3 linked regions of the Reyranella humidisoli genome follow. The main gene of each other region encodes a partner of the protein of the gene in region 3 in a complex. Links are inferred from orthologs where the notes say so. Each region holds a gene or a part of one and is shown on either strand. Other genes may lie near its edges.

Region 1 (2,946 bases), 110 kb from region 3 along the record:
CGCCGATCTCTCGCAGGCGCTCGATGCGGCCGGCAAGCTGAAGAGCGCGGCTTAGCATCGACTTTCCTCCCCATTCCAATGGGGAGGTGGCGGCGTCTTACGCCGACGGAGGGGTCATGAGCTGGCCGTTCGTCCTTCGGCGCTCCCGGACATCGCGAGCGATGTCCTGACGCTCAGGAGGCCGAGTTTCACTCGGCCTTCCACTCGGCGACGTGCGCGGCCCGGTCGGGCCGCGCCGGGACCGGGGCGGTCGAGGGAGCGGGCGTGCCGGCGGTGAGGAAGCCGACGAGGCGCGACGGAGCTTCGAAGCCCAGCAGCCTGTTCACGTTGGCGTCGTAGGCATTCGGGCCCGTCACCCACATGCCGCCATAGCCCAGCATGTGCAGCGCGTTCAGCATGTTCATCGCCGCCGCGCCGGCGGCGAGCAGTTGCTCGATCTCGGGAATGTTGCCCGGCTTGATGACGGCGCCGACCGCGATCAGCATCGGCGTGCGACGGACCCAGGCGCGATAGCGCTCGGCGAGCGCGGCGGCGTTGACCGGATCGCGAACCGTGGCGGCTTCGGCCAGCTTCTCGCCATAGGCGAGCATCGCGTCGCCGCGAATGACGACGAAGCGCCAGGGCTTCAGACGCCCATGGTCGGGCGCCCGCAGGCCGGCGTCGAGGATCAGGTCGAGGTCCGCGCCCTGGGGCGCCGGTTCCTGCAGCGGGCCGACCGAACGGCGGGCCAGCAACTGGTCGAGGGCGAGCAGGCGAGGCTCGCGCGCATGGGTGATGTCAGGCATGGCCGCAGACTACTCCGACATGCGAACGATTGTCAGTTGCAACTTTCGGCAGGCCGGCTGCAGGAGCCTATACTCGTCCCATGGCGGAAAACGTCCGCAAGATCATCCATGTCGACATGGACGCCTTCTACGCGTCCGTGGAGCAACGCGACGACCCGGCGCTGCGTGGCCAGCCGGTCGCGGTCGGCGGGCGGCAGCGCGGCGTCGTGATGGCCGCGAGCTACGAGGCGCGCAAATTCGGCGTGCGCTCGGCCATGCCCTCGGTCACGGCCAAGCGCCTGTGCCCGGAGCTCGTCTTCGTGAAGCCGCGCTTCGACGTCTACAAGGAAGTGTCGCGCCAGATTCGCGAGATCTTCCTCGACTACACACCGCTGGTGGAGCCGCTGTCGCTCGACGAGGCCTATCTCGATGTCACCACCAACCTCAAGGGCATGCCGCTCGCCTCCGAGATCGCGCGCGAGATCCGCGCCCGTATCCTGGAGCGCACCGGCCTCACCGCCTCGGCCGGCATCTCCTACAACAAATTCCTGGCCAAGCTCGCCTCCGACCATCGCAAGCCCGACGGCCAGACGGTGATCCCTCCCGAGAAAGGCCCGGCCTTCGTCGAGAGCCTGCCGGTCGGCCGCTTCCATGGCGTCGGGCCGAAGACGGCGGAAAAGATGAACCGGCTTGGCATCCAGACCGGTGCCGACCTCAAGGCGCAGACGCTGGAATTCCTCGAACAGTATTTCGGCCGCTCCGGCACCTACTACCACGCCATCGCGCGTGGCCATGACGAACGTCGCGTCGTGCCCAACCGGCCGCGCAAGTCGGTCGGTTCGGAGACGACCTTCATGGAGGATCTCGACCGGCCAGCGGCGGTGGAGGAGGGGGTGGCCTCCGTGCTCGAGGATGTCTGGGCCTATTGCGAGCGCACCGGCATCCTGGGCCGCACCGTGACGGTGAAGATCAAGTATGCCGACTTCCGGATCGTGACGCGCAGCCGCACGCTGGAGGAGAGCGTCGACAGCCGCGACGTGCTGGAGCGCACCGCGCGCGAACTGGTCCGCACGATCTTCCCGCTGGAAAAGAAAGTGCGGCTGCTCGGCGTCTCGCTCCATAACCTGCACCAGCGCGAGGAACGCAAGGTGCCGCCCCAGATGACGCTGGCTCTCTAGGATCTCTACGTTTCAAGTGCACCCGCACACCCTCATCCTGAGGAGCGGCCACAGGCTGCGTCTCGAAGGATGGGCGACGGACGGTGCATGTAGCCCATGCTTCGAGACGGCCCTTCGGGCCTCCTCAGCATGAGGTCTATGTTGTGGCTTCGGCTCGAGCCGAAATCTCGCTGCGAAAAGTCTCTGGGAGGTACGACCATGAACATCTTCATGACCGGTGCGACCGGCTATATCGGCGGAACCATCGCGCGCCGTCTGTTCGATGAGGGTCACACGCTGCGTGGCCTGGTGCGCGACGAGGAGAAGGCGAAGAAGCTCGCGGCTTTCGGCGTCGAACCGGTGATCGGCGGTCTCGACGATGCCGCGATCCTCACAGCCGAGGCCAGGCGGGCCGATGCGGTGATCAACACGGCCAACAGCGACCATCGCGGCGCGGTGGAGGCATTCCTCGAAGGATTGGCCGGCTCGAACAAGCCGTTCATCCACACCAGCGGCTCCAGCATCGTGGCCGACGATGCCCACGGCGATGTCGCCTCGGAGAAGATTTACGACGAGGACACGCCGCTCGATCCGGTGCCGGGCAAGAAGGCAAGGGTCGAGATCGACCGCACGACTCGCGGCGCGAGCCAACGCGGCGTGCGCTCGATCGTCGTGTGTCCCACCATGATCTACGGCAACGGCCTCGGCCTGGCGCGCGACAGCGCCCAGATTCCCGGCCTCGCGAAGCGGGCCAGGGCCTCGGGCGTGGTGCGCCATGTCGGCAAGGGGCTGAACGTCTGGTCGAATGTCCATGTCGAGGACGTGGCCGACATCTACCGCCTGGCGCTCACCAGGGCGCCGGCTGGTGCCTTCTATTTCGCCGAGAACGGCGAGGCCTCGTATCGCGACATTTGCGCTGCCATTGCGCGCCGCTTGAATCTGGGGGCGCCGCAGGTCTGGCCCTTCGCGGAGGCCGCAAAGGAACTTGGCGAGAGCAGTGCGGCCTACACGTTCGGCTCCAACAG
Region 2 (2,897 bases), on a different replicon or contig from region 3:
CCGCCCAGCACGTGATAGCGGCCGGAAAAGATGCGCCCACGCTCCATGGCCCACAGGTCTCCGACATCCTCGACGACGCAGATGAGGCCGGCATCGCGGCGGGGATCGGCGCAGATCGAACAGGGGTCGATCGTGTCGAGGTTGCCGCAGACGCCGCAGGCGCGGATGGCGCGCGCGGCATCGGCCAGCGCCGCGCCCAGGGGCTGCATCAGGGTCTCGCGCTTCTTGAGCAGATGCAGCGCCACCCGGCGCGCCGAGCGCGGTCCGAGGCCCGGCAGGCGGCCGAGGAGCTGGATCAGCCGCTCGATCTCCGGCCCGTTCATCGGCGATGTCCTAGAGCTTGAAGCCCGGCGGCAGCGGCAGGCCGCCGGTGATGTCCCGCATCTGCGCCTGGACTGTTTCCTCGACCTTGCCGCGGGCATCGTTGGCGGCCGCCACGATCAGATCCTCGACCACGCCCTTGTCCTCGGGCTTGAACAGCGAGGCGTCGATCTCGATCCTGCGGGTCTCGTTCTTGCCGTTGACCGTCACCTTGACGAGGCCCGCGCCGGAGGAGCCCACGATCTCCAGGCGCTCGAGCGCCACCTGCAGGTCCTGCATCTTCTGCTGCATCTGCTGGGCCTGCTGCATCAGGCCGCCAAGGTCCTTGAGCTTGTCGAACATCAGTACTCGCTTTCCGGGATATCGTCGTCGGCGGGGTATTCTTCGGCGGGAGGCGGCTCGTCGGCCGTGAAATCACCCAGGCCGGAGACCAGGGAAGTCTCCTCGCCCTTGCGTCGCACGGCATCGAGTTTGGCGCCGGGGAACGTCTTCAATATGGCCATGACCAGTTCGTTGTTCTCGGCGGAACTGCGCAGCCCGTCGGCCTTGTCGGTCTTCTGCTGGGTGAGAGTCGGCTTGCCCTCGGCGCTGGAGACCGACGCGATCCATCGGCGACCGGTCCACTGGCCGAGCAGCTCGCTGAGGCGCGGCGCGAGATCGGCCGGTGCCCTCGGTTCGGGCCGGAATTCGATCAGGCCGGGCTCGCAGCGCACTTCGTGAACATGGTGCATCAGGCTGTGCACCAGCCGCGCCTCGCGCTTCGTCTCGAACAGCGCCACGACCTCGGTAAAGTTGCGCGGCGCTGGCATCGCCGGTTGGGTGGCAACGGCGGTCACGGGCTGGGTCGCGAGGCGCGCGGCGGCTCCGCCACCGCCGCCATTGGGCCGGGGTGCCATCGGTGCAGCCGCGCCGGCTGGAACGCCGCCGCCATTCTGCAGCGCCTTGATCGCGTCGCCGGGTGAGGGGAGGTCGGCCACGTAGCAGAGACGGATCAGCGCCATCTCGGCAGCTCGCAGCGGCGAAGGTGCGGCCAGCGTCTCCTGGAGGCCCTTGAGCAGAAGCGTCCAGGCCCGCGTCAGCGAGGCCATGCTGAGCTTGGCGGCCATGGCGAGACCCTGGGCACGCTCGCTGTCGGCCGTCGCGGCGGCGGCCTCGGGCGCCACCTTGAGGCGCGTGACCCAGTGGGTGAGTTCGAGCAGGTCCTGCAGGACGACGACGGGGTCGGCGCCGGAATCGTGCATCTCGCCGAGCGAGGCCACGACCGAGGGGGCATCGCCGCGCATCACCTTCTCGAACAGTTCGAGCACGCGGCTGCGGTCGGCGAGGCCCAGCATGTCGCGCACCTGCGCGGCATCGACGACACCGCCGCCATGGGCGATCGCCTGGTCGAGCATCGAGAGGCCGTCGCGCACCGATCCGTCGGCGGCGCGTGCCAGCAATGCCAGCGCCTCGGGCGATATCTCGACCTTCTCGGCCTGCGCGATCTTGCCGAAATGCTCGACCAGCGTTTCCTGCGGCACGCGCTTCAGGTCGAAGCGCTGGCAGCGCGACAGCACGGTCACCGGCACTTTGCGGATCTCCGTTGTCGCAAACAGGAACTTCACGTGCGGCGGCGGCTCTTCCAGCGTCTTCAGCAACGCGTTGAAGGCCTTCTCCGACAGCATGTGCACTTCGTCGATGATGTAGACCTTGTAGCGTGCCGAGACCGGGCGGTAGCGCACGCCCTCGATCAACTCGCGCACATCGTCGATGCCGGTGCGGGACGCCGCGTCCATCTCGATCACGTCGACATGGCGGTCCTCGGTGATGGCCTTGCAGTTGTCGCAGACGCCGCAGGGATCGACCGTCGGGCCGCCTGTGCCGTCGGCACCCACGCAGTTCAGCGCCCGGGCGATGATGCGCGCGGTCGTCGTCTTGCCGACGCCGCGCACCCCGGTGAGCATGAAGGCATGGGCGATGCGGCCGGTGGCGATGGCATTGCGCAGGGTGCGCACCATGGCTTCCTGGCCGACCAGGGTCGTGAAATCGACGGGACGGTATTTCCGGGCGAGGACGCGATAGGGGATTGCCGGGTCTTCGGAGCCCTTGGTGGCCTTCGCCATGGCGATCACCCGCTATTCTGCGCCGTGGCCCCATTCAGGCCCGGCGGTCATCGCGCCCGGGCCGCCCGCCCTCCGCGGCGGCGCGCGCAGGGGAACGGGTGAGAGACCGACATGACCCGAAGCGAATTCGTTACGGCTGCTTCCTTCCGGATCTGACCGGGTTGGCGACTGCTCCGCCCACATCGGCCCCTCGAGGCCGTTATATCAGGAGTCCGGCCGTCCGGCGCAAGGGCCGAGTGTGTGGTTGGGATAAGTTCAGTCAAACCATTGATTTACAATGGTCTTTTGTCAACCACGACGGTCGGCGGGGCGCCCCAGTCCCAGGTGGTCGCGCAATGTGGTGCCGGTGTAATCGGCGCGGAACAGTCCGCGCTCCTGCAGGATCGGCACGACGCACTGGGCGAAGGCGTCGAACTGGCCGGGGAAGAACGGCGGCATGACATTGAACCCGTCGGCGCCGCCCTCGCGGAACCA
Region 3 (7,507 bases):
CAGCGGCCTCGTCGCGGACATCCATTCCTCGACCTACGAGCTGCGCCTGTCGATCCTGCAGACCAAGGCCGAAAATGCCCGCGTGCCGGTGCCGGTCAACGTGCTCGAGTTCCTCGCGCACAAGATCAGCACCAACATCCGCGAGCTGGAGGGCGCGCTGAACCGCGTCGTGGCGCACGGCCAGCTGATCGGCCGCGAGATCACCGTCGAGATGGCGCAGGACGTGCTGCACGACCTGCTGCGCCAGGCCGACCGCAAGGTCACGGTCGACGAGATCCAGCAGCGGGTGGCCGCGCATTACAACATCAAGCTGGCGGAGATGAGCTCGCCGCGGCGCGCCCGCTCGGTCGCCCGGCCCCGACAGGTCGCGATGTACCTCGCCAAGCAGCTCACGACGCTGAGCCTGCCCCAGATCGGCAAGCGCTTCGGCAACCGCGATCACACGACGGTCATGCACGCCGTGCGCAAGATCGAGGAACTCAAGGTTTCCGACCATTCGATCGCCGAGGACGTCGAACTCCTGAAGCGCCAGCTGCAGGGCTGAGCAGAACCACCGACACCAAATGTAGAACAGGCCCCGAATGGGGCCTGTTTTGCGTCGAACCACAGGCCCTAAATGCCTCTAGGAACAGCGAAATCGCTTCCCGCGGGCAGTCGGCGTGATATACTTTTCAACCGTTCCTGCGGCGTCTTTCGCGGCCCCGGGAACGGGCCACAAAAGAGATTTAATCCGGCCCTGACTACGGCGACCAAAACATGAAATTGACGATCGAACGGGCGGCCCTCCTGAAGGCCCTGGCCCATGTCCAGAGTGTCGTCGAGCGTCGGAACACGATCCCGATCCTGTCCAACGTGCTGATCACCGCCCAGAAGGGCCGGTTGAGCCTCGCCGCGACCGACATGGACCTCGCCATCACCGAATCGGTGGAGGCCAGCGCCTCCAAGACCGGCTCGACCACGGCGCCGGCCCACACGCTGTATGAGATCGTCCGCAAGCTGCCCGACGGCGCCCAAGTCGAGCTGGAAGCCGCTTCCGACAACAGCAGCCTGGTCATCCGGGCCGGCCGGTCGCGCTTCACCCTGCAGTGCCTGCCGCCGGCCGACTTCCCGGCGATGACCGAAGGCGACCTGCCGCACCGCTTTCAGCTTCCGGCGACAGACCTCAAGGCCATCATCGACCGGACGCGGTTCGCGATCTCCAACGAGGAGACCCGCTACTACCTGAACGGCATCTATTTCCACGCCGCGACCTCCGGGGCCACCCAGGTGCTGCGCGGCGTGGCGACCGACGGCCACCGCCTGGCCCGGGTCGAGGTGCCGCTGCCCAAGGGCGCCGGCGAGATCCCGGGCGTGATCGTGCCGCGCAAGACCGTGGGCGAGGTCCGCAAGCTGCTGGACGAAAGCGACGGCTCGGTCGACATTGAACTCTCCGACACCCGGATCCGCTTCTCCAGCGGCAACATCACCCTGGTCAGCAAGCTGATCGACGGCACCTTCCCGGACTACGAGCGGGTCATCCCGACCGGCAACGACAAGGTCCTGAACGTGCCGTGCAAGGAGTTCGCGAACGCCGTCGACCGCGTCTCGACGATCTCCACGGAGAAGTCGCGCGCCATCAAGCTGGCGGTCGCCAAGGGCATCGTCACGCTTTCGGCCACCAGCCCGGATGCCGGCAGTGCGACCGAGGAGATCGAGGTCGAGTACAAGGACACGGCCCTCGAAATCGGCTTCAACTCGCGCTACCTGCTCGACATCACCGAGCAGATCGCCGGCAGCGAAGCGCGCTTCCTGATGGCCGATGCCGGCTCGCCTACCCTGGTGCGTGACGGTGCCGACGAGAGCGCGCTCTACGTGCTCATGCCGATGCGGGTATGACGGCACAGGCCATCAGCGCCCTCGCCTACTCTTCCGACGCCGTAGCGGGCGCTGCGCCGGCACTCCTCGCCGTGCGCCAGCTTCGCCTGACCGACTTCCGCAACTACCGTCAGCTGCGCCTCGATTGCGGGATGGAGCCGGTCGTGCTGGTCGGCGAAAACGGCGCCGGCAAGACCAACCTGCTGGAGGCCCTCTCCTTCCTGGCGCCCGGCCGCGGCCTGCGCCGCGCCCGCCTCGACGAAGTCTGCCGCCGCTCGCGCAGCGAAGAGCCCCCGGCCGCCGGCTGGGCGGTCGCAGCCACCCTGGACACGCCGGAGGGCCGCGTCGCCATCGGCACCGGCCTGGAAGCCGGCCGCAGCGAGACCAGCCTGGCGCGCCGCGCCGTGCGCATCGACGGACGCCCCATGCAGAGCCAGACCGCGCTCGGCCGGCATGTCGCGGCGGTGTGGCTCACGCCGCAGCTCGACCGCCTGTTCCTCGACGGCGCGACCGAGCGACGGCGCTTCCTCGACCGGCTGGTGACGGCGCTGCACCCCGAACATGCCGGCGACGTCGCGGCCTACGAGAACGCGCAGCGCCAGCGCAGCCGCCTTCTGGGCGAGGGCAATCGCGATCCGCACTGGTTCACCGCACTAGAAGACACGATGGCCCGCCACGGCGTGGCGCTGGCGGCGGCACGCGCCGATACGGTGCAGCGACTCGATTCAGCCGCGCGGCTGGGCGTCGGCCCCTTTCCGCGCGCCTCGCTGGCGATGGCGGGCGAAGTCGACCGCTGGGTGGCCACGATGGCCGCGATCGACGTCGAGGACCGGCTGCGCGGCGAACTGGCGGCCAGCCGCCCGCGCGACGCCGAGGCCGGCACCACGTCCTGCGGGCCGCATCGCAGCGACCTCGCGGTGCGCCATCTCGACCTCGACCTGCCGGCGGCCGAGGGCTCGACCGGCCAGCAGAAGGCCGTGCTGGTCTCGATCGCGCTGGCGCATGCCAGGCTGGTGGCGCTGTCGCGCGGCCGGCCGCCGTTGCTGCTGCTCGACGAAATCGCCGCCCATCTCGATGCGGAGCGGCGCCTCGCGCTGTTCGACGAGGTGGTGGCGCTGGGCGTCCAGAGCTGGATGACCGGCACCGATGCCGAACTCTTTGCGCCGCTGGCCGGCCGCGCGCAGATCCTGCGCGTGGCAAACGGCTCGATCGCGGCGGTCTGAACTCCTTTCCGAAAGCCAGGACCATGAGCGACAACGACATCACGCCGGGCGCCGAGGACTACGGCGCCGATTCCATCAAGGTGCTGCGCGGCCTCGAAGCCGTCCGCAAGCGGCCGGGCATGTATATCGGCGACACCGACGACGGCACCGGCCTGCACCACATGGTCTACGAGATCGTGGACAACGCGATCGACGAGGCGCTGGCCGGCTATTGCGACAGGGTCGACGTGGTCCTGCACGGCGACGGTTCGGCCACGGTCCGCGACAATGGCCGCGGCGTGCCGACCGACATCCACAAGGAAGAGGGCATTTCGGCCGCCAACGTGATCTTCACGCAGCTCCATGCCGGCGGAAAATTCGACCAGAATTCCTACAAGGTCTCGGGCGGCCTGCACGGCGTTGGCGCGGCAGTGGTGAACGCCCTGTCGGAGCATCTCGACCTGCGCATCTGGCGCAACGGCAAGGAACACCACATCCGCTTCCGTCACGGCGAGCCGGAAGGCGACCTGCAGATCGTGGGCGAGGCAGACCAGGGACAGCACGGCACGGAAGTGACCTTCCTGCCCTCCACAGGGACCTTCACCAAAACCGAGTTCGACTTCGCCACGCTCGAACATCGCCTGCGCGAACTCGCCTTCCTGAACTCCGGTGTACGCGTCGTATTGACCGACGAGCGGGGCGCCGAACACAAGGTTTCGGAACTCTACTACGAGGGCGGCGTCGAGGCCTTCGCCAAGTATCTCGATCGCAACAAGTCGGTGCTGCACGACCCGCCGGTGTCGATCCGCGGCGAAAAGGAAGGCATCTCGGTCGAAGTCGCGATGCAGTGGAACGACAGCTATCACGAGACGATGCTGTGCTTCACCAACAACATCCCGCAGCGCGACGGCGGCACCCATCTCGCGGGCTTCCGCGGCGCGCTGACCCGCACGCTGAACAAGTATGCCGACGAGAGCGGCATCTCCAAGAAGGAGAAAGTCGGCCTCACCGGCGACGACATGCGCGAGGGCCTGACCTGCGTGCTGTCGGTCAAGGTGCCCGATCCCAAGTTCTCCTCGCAGACCAAGGACAAGCTGGTCTCCTCGGAAGTGCGGCCGGTCGTCGAGTCCGTCGTGGCCGACAAGTTCGGCCAGTGGCTGGAGGAACATCCCACCGAGACGAAGAAGATCCTGACCAAGGTCGTCGAGGCCGCGGCCGCCCGCGAGGCCGCGCGAAAGGCCCGCGAGCTCACCCGCCGCAAGGGCGCGCTCGACGTGAGCTCTCTGCCCGGCAAGCTGGCCGACTGCCAGGAGCGCGACCCGGCGCTGTCCGAACTCTTCATCGTCGAGGGCGATTCGGCCGGCGGCTCGGCCAAGCAGGGCCGCAACCGCGCCAACCAGGCGATCCTGCCGCTGCGCGGCAAGATCCTGAACGTCGAGCGTGCGCGCTTCGACAAGATGCTGGGCTCGGCGGAAATCGGCACTTTGATCACGGCGCTGGGCACCGGCATCGGCCACGACGACTTCAACCTCGACAAGCTGCGCTACCACAAGATCATCATCATGACGGACGCCGACGTGGACGGCTCCCACATCCGTACCCTGCTGATGACGTTCTTCTATCGCCAGATGCGCGACCTGATCGAGCGCGGCTACCTCTACATCGCCCAGCCGCCGCTGTTCAAAGCGGCCAAGGGCAAATCGGCGATCTACCTCAAGGACGAACGCGCGCTCGACGATCACCTCATCCAGACCGGTCTCGAAGGCGCCACGCTGGCGCTCGGCAGCGGCAGCGTCCTGGCCAAGGACGACCTGCGCAACACGGTGGACATCGCCCGCTCCGTCACCAATCTCGTGAAGCCGCTGGCGTTGTCGCGCCGCGTCACCAGCCAGGCCGTCATCGAGCAGGCCGCGATTGCGGGCGCTCTCAAGCCCGACGTGCTGGCCGATCCTGAACTTGCCAAGCAGACGGCCGACTACATCGCCAAGCGCCTCGATGTCGTAAGCCCGCTGCTGGAGAAGGGATGGACCGGCGAGCCGATCGCAGACGGCGGGCTGGCCTTCGTGCGCCGGCTGCGCGGCGTCACCGAGCGGCACGTGATCGATGGCCCGCTGACGCGCAGCGCCGAGGCACGCAAGCTCGACGCGCTGGCCGACGAGTTGCAGGCGGTCTACCAGAAGCCCGGCGTGTTCGCGGTGAAGGACAAGGAGACCCGGATCTCCTCGCCCACCGAGCTGTTTGCCGCCGTCCTCGAGGCCGGCCGCAAGGGGGTCACGATCCAGCGCTACAAGGGACTGGGCGAGATGAATCCCGACCAGCTCTGGGAGACCACCCTCGACCCCGAGGCGCGCACCCTGCTGCAGGTCAGGATCAACCATGTCGACGAGGCTGACGAGATCTTCTCGACCCTCATGGGCGACGTGGTCGAACCGCGCCGCGACTTCATCCAGGAGAATGCGCTGAAGGTCGCCAACCTCGATGTCTAGGATCCGCGACGTCCTGCTCGCCGCTGTGCTGCTCACCGGCCTCGCCGGAGCGGCATCCGCCCAGACCCAGTCGTCGACGCCCACGACCAATGCCGGCACCAAGCTCAATTTTGCGTCGAACCTTGGCGGCGCCACCTTCGAGCGCTCGGTCAACTATTCCGCCCCACCGGCCAACAATCCCGGCCTGGGCATGTCGTACTTCTATTCCACGCCCAAGCGGCTCGCGATCAGCGTGCAGGTGTTCGACCTCGGCCGCCGCGTGCCGTCGGGCAGCGACAATCCGACGGTGATCGGCCAGTTCAACAGCGAGCTCGCCTCGGCCGAACAGCAGTTCAAGTATGCCGGCTATACCGCCTTCCAGAAGCCGTCGGTGCCGTCGACCTGCACCTATGGCGCGGTGAGCTTTCGCTGCGTAACCTACAGCGGCGTCACCCAGGCCAACTCGCGGATCTACAGCAAGCTTCTGCTCACGGGCTTTCGCGACCATTTCATCAAGATCCGGATCGACTGGGCGCAGTCGCACCAGCAGACGGCGGCCGACGCCGAAACCTCGCTGCAGTCGTTCATCCCCGCGCTGATGCGCTGACCCGGCCGGCCCGCGCTTTCAGCGCAGGCCGAGTCTCCGAAACAATCCGACCGTCGTCATCAGCCCCAGCGTGACCAGGCAGAGGCCGCCGATCTGCAGTCCACCGGGAATCTCTCCCACGATCGGGATTCCGACCAGCACTGACAAGGCCGGCACGATGGCGGGGAACAGCACGGCGCGGCTCACGCCCAGGAAGATCACGGCCTGGCTGTAGGCGATCATGGTGATGGCTCCCTGCAGGCCGCCCTGCACCAGCCCCTGGAAGGCCAGCATGCCGAGCGGCAGCGCTTCGAGATGTGCCATGCCCATGATCCCAAGATACAGGGGCGTGGTCAGGACGAAGGACAGCACGGCCACGACCGCGGTCGCCTGCAGGGCCGGCAGGCGCCAGTGCCGCAGCAATAGCGTAAATCCCGCCCACAGCACGCTGGACGCGAAGAACAGGAGATCGCCCAGCCACGCGCGCTCGCCGGAAGGCTGGGTGAGGCCGTCCCAGCCGATCAGGAAGATGCCGGCCAGCACGATGGCGGCACCGGCCAGATGGCTGCGGCTCAATCGCTCTCGCAGGAACAGCGCGGCACCGATGGTACTGACGATGGTGACGGTCGAGGGTGCGATGACCGCGCCATGCGCCAAGGGTGCGAAGCCGTAGCCGCCGGTCTGCAGCAGCGCAAAGGGAGCGCCGCCGAGCGCCGTGAGGATGAGAGACCGGCGCAGGCCGATCCCGGCGAAGTCGCGCACGCCGTAGCGCAGGAGCAGAGGCAGCATGATCGCGCCGGCGACGACGTAGCGCGCGAAGATCATGTCGACCGCGCCGAGGCCCCCCAGAATGCCGGCACGCGCCGCCGCGAACGACAGCGATGCGCCCAGCGCCATGATCGAGCCGCACAGGAAGCCCCAATGTTCGCGCGTGACCCGTGGGGGCATGGGATCGGCCATGCAATGGCGCTAGCACGGAGTGGGCCAGCCGCGCACGAATTTTAGTGCGAACGCTCCAAAATCATGGTTCTGATGCCAACCATGGCCCGCCTGAAGGAATTCGACGAGGACAGCGCGCTCGACGCCGCCGTCGACTGCTTCTGGAGTCGCGGCTACGAGGCCACGTCCGTGCGCGACCTCGCGCGCGAGATGGGGATCGGCGGCGCCAGCCTCTACAACACGTTCGGCGGCAAGCGCGCCTTGTTCGAGCGCGTCCTCGAACGCTACGCCAACCGCTCGACACGTGAGCGCATCGCGCGCCTCGAGGCGAACCATCGGCCCCGCGAGGCGATCCGCGCCTTCCTCGCCGAAGTGATCGAGCGTTCGTTGAAGGACTCCGACTGCAAGGGCTGCCTGCTGGTGAACTCCGCACTCGACGTGGCGCCTCACGATCCCCAACT

The links. Proteins that work in one complex are often made in the same cells at the same time.
Region 1: the proteins of dnaN (region 3) and dinB are in contact, whole or in part, in a solved structure (PDB 1OK7), measured with the Escherichia coli proteins. The link is inferred for Reyranella humidisoli from one-to-one orthologs.
Region 2: the proteins of dnaN (region 3) and KQ910_RS21450 are in contact, whole or in part, in a cryo-EM structure (PDB 8GIZ), measured with the Escherichia coli proteins. The link is inferred for Reyranella humidisoli from one-to-one orthologs.

What each region holds. Positions count from the first base shown.
Region 1 is NZ_JAHOPB010000001.1:941,386-944,331, reverse strand. What follows is about bases 1-2,903. They hold dinB (DNA polymerase IV), read left to right. Parts: upstream 1-865; coding sequence 866-1,942; downstream 1,943-2,903. Other genes in these bases: KQ910_RS04640 (NAD-dependent epimerase/dehydratase family protein), read left to right, coding at 2,141-2,903; KQ910_RS04650 (nitroreductase family protein), read right to left, coding at 189-785; KQ910_RS04655 (O-acetylhomoserine aminocarboxypropyltransferase/cysteine synthase family protein), read left to right, coding at 1-55. Also shown: more of KQ910_RS04640, read left to right, coding at 2,904-2,946. UniProt on the Escherichia coli protein: Poorly processive, error-prone DNA polymerase involved in translesion repair and untargeted mutagenesis. Copies undamaged DNA at stalled replication forks, which arise in vivo from mismatched or misaligned primer ends.
Region 2 is NZ_JAHOPB010000002.1:625,752-628,648, forward strand. What follows is about bases 44-2,897. They hold KQ910_RS21450 (DNA polymerase III subunit gamma/tau), read right to left. Parts: upstream 2,424-2,897; coding sequence 663-2,423; downstream 44-662. Other genes in these bases: recR (recombination mediator RecR), read right to left, coding at 44-323; KQ910_RS21445 (YbaB/EbfC family nucleoid-associated protein), read right to left, coding at 334-663; KQ910_RS21460 (LLM class flavin-dependent oxidoreductase), read right to left, coding at 2,712-2,897. In the rest of the region: more of recR, read right to left, coding at 1-43. UniProt on the Escherichia coli protein: Part of the beta sliding clamp loading complex, which hydrolyzes ATP to load the beta clamp onto primed DNA to form the DNA replication pre-initiation complex.
Region 3 is NZ_JAHOPB010000001.1:1,048,133-1,055,639, forward strand. Bases 1-2,815 are described here. They hold dnaN (DNA polymerase III subunit beta), read left to right. Parts: upstream 1-756; coding sequence 757-1,875; downstream 1,876-2,815. Other genes in these bases: dnaA (chromosomal replication initiator protein DnaA), read left to right, coding at 1-544; recF (DNA replication/repair protein RecF), read left to right, coding at 1,872-2,815. Outside these bases: more of recF, read left to right, coding at 2,816-3,077; gyrB (DNA topoisomerase (ATP-hydrolyzing) subunit B), read left to right, coding at 3,101-5,542; KQ910_RS05120 (hypothetical protein), read left to right, coding at 5,535-6,128; KQ910_RS05125 (DMT family transporter), read right to left, coding at 6,147-7,067; KQ910_RS05130 (TetR/AcrR family transcriptional regulator), read left to right, coding at 7,131-7,507. UniProt on the Escherichia coli protein: Confers DNA tethering and processivity to DNA polymerases and other proteins. Acts as a clamp, forming a ring around DNA (a reaction catalyzed by the clamp-loading complex) which diffuses in an ATP-independent manner freely and bidirectionally along dsDNA.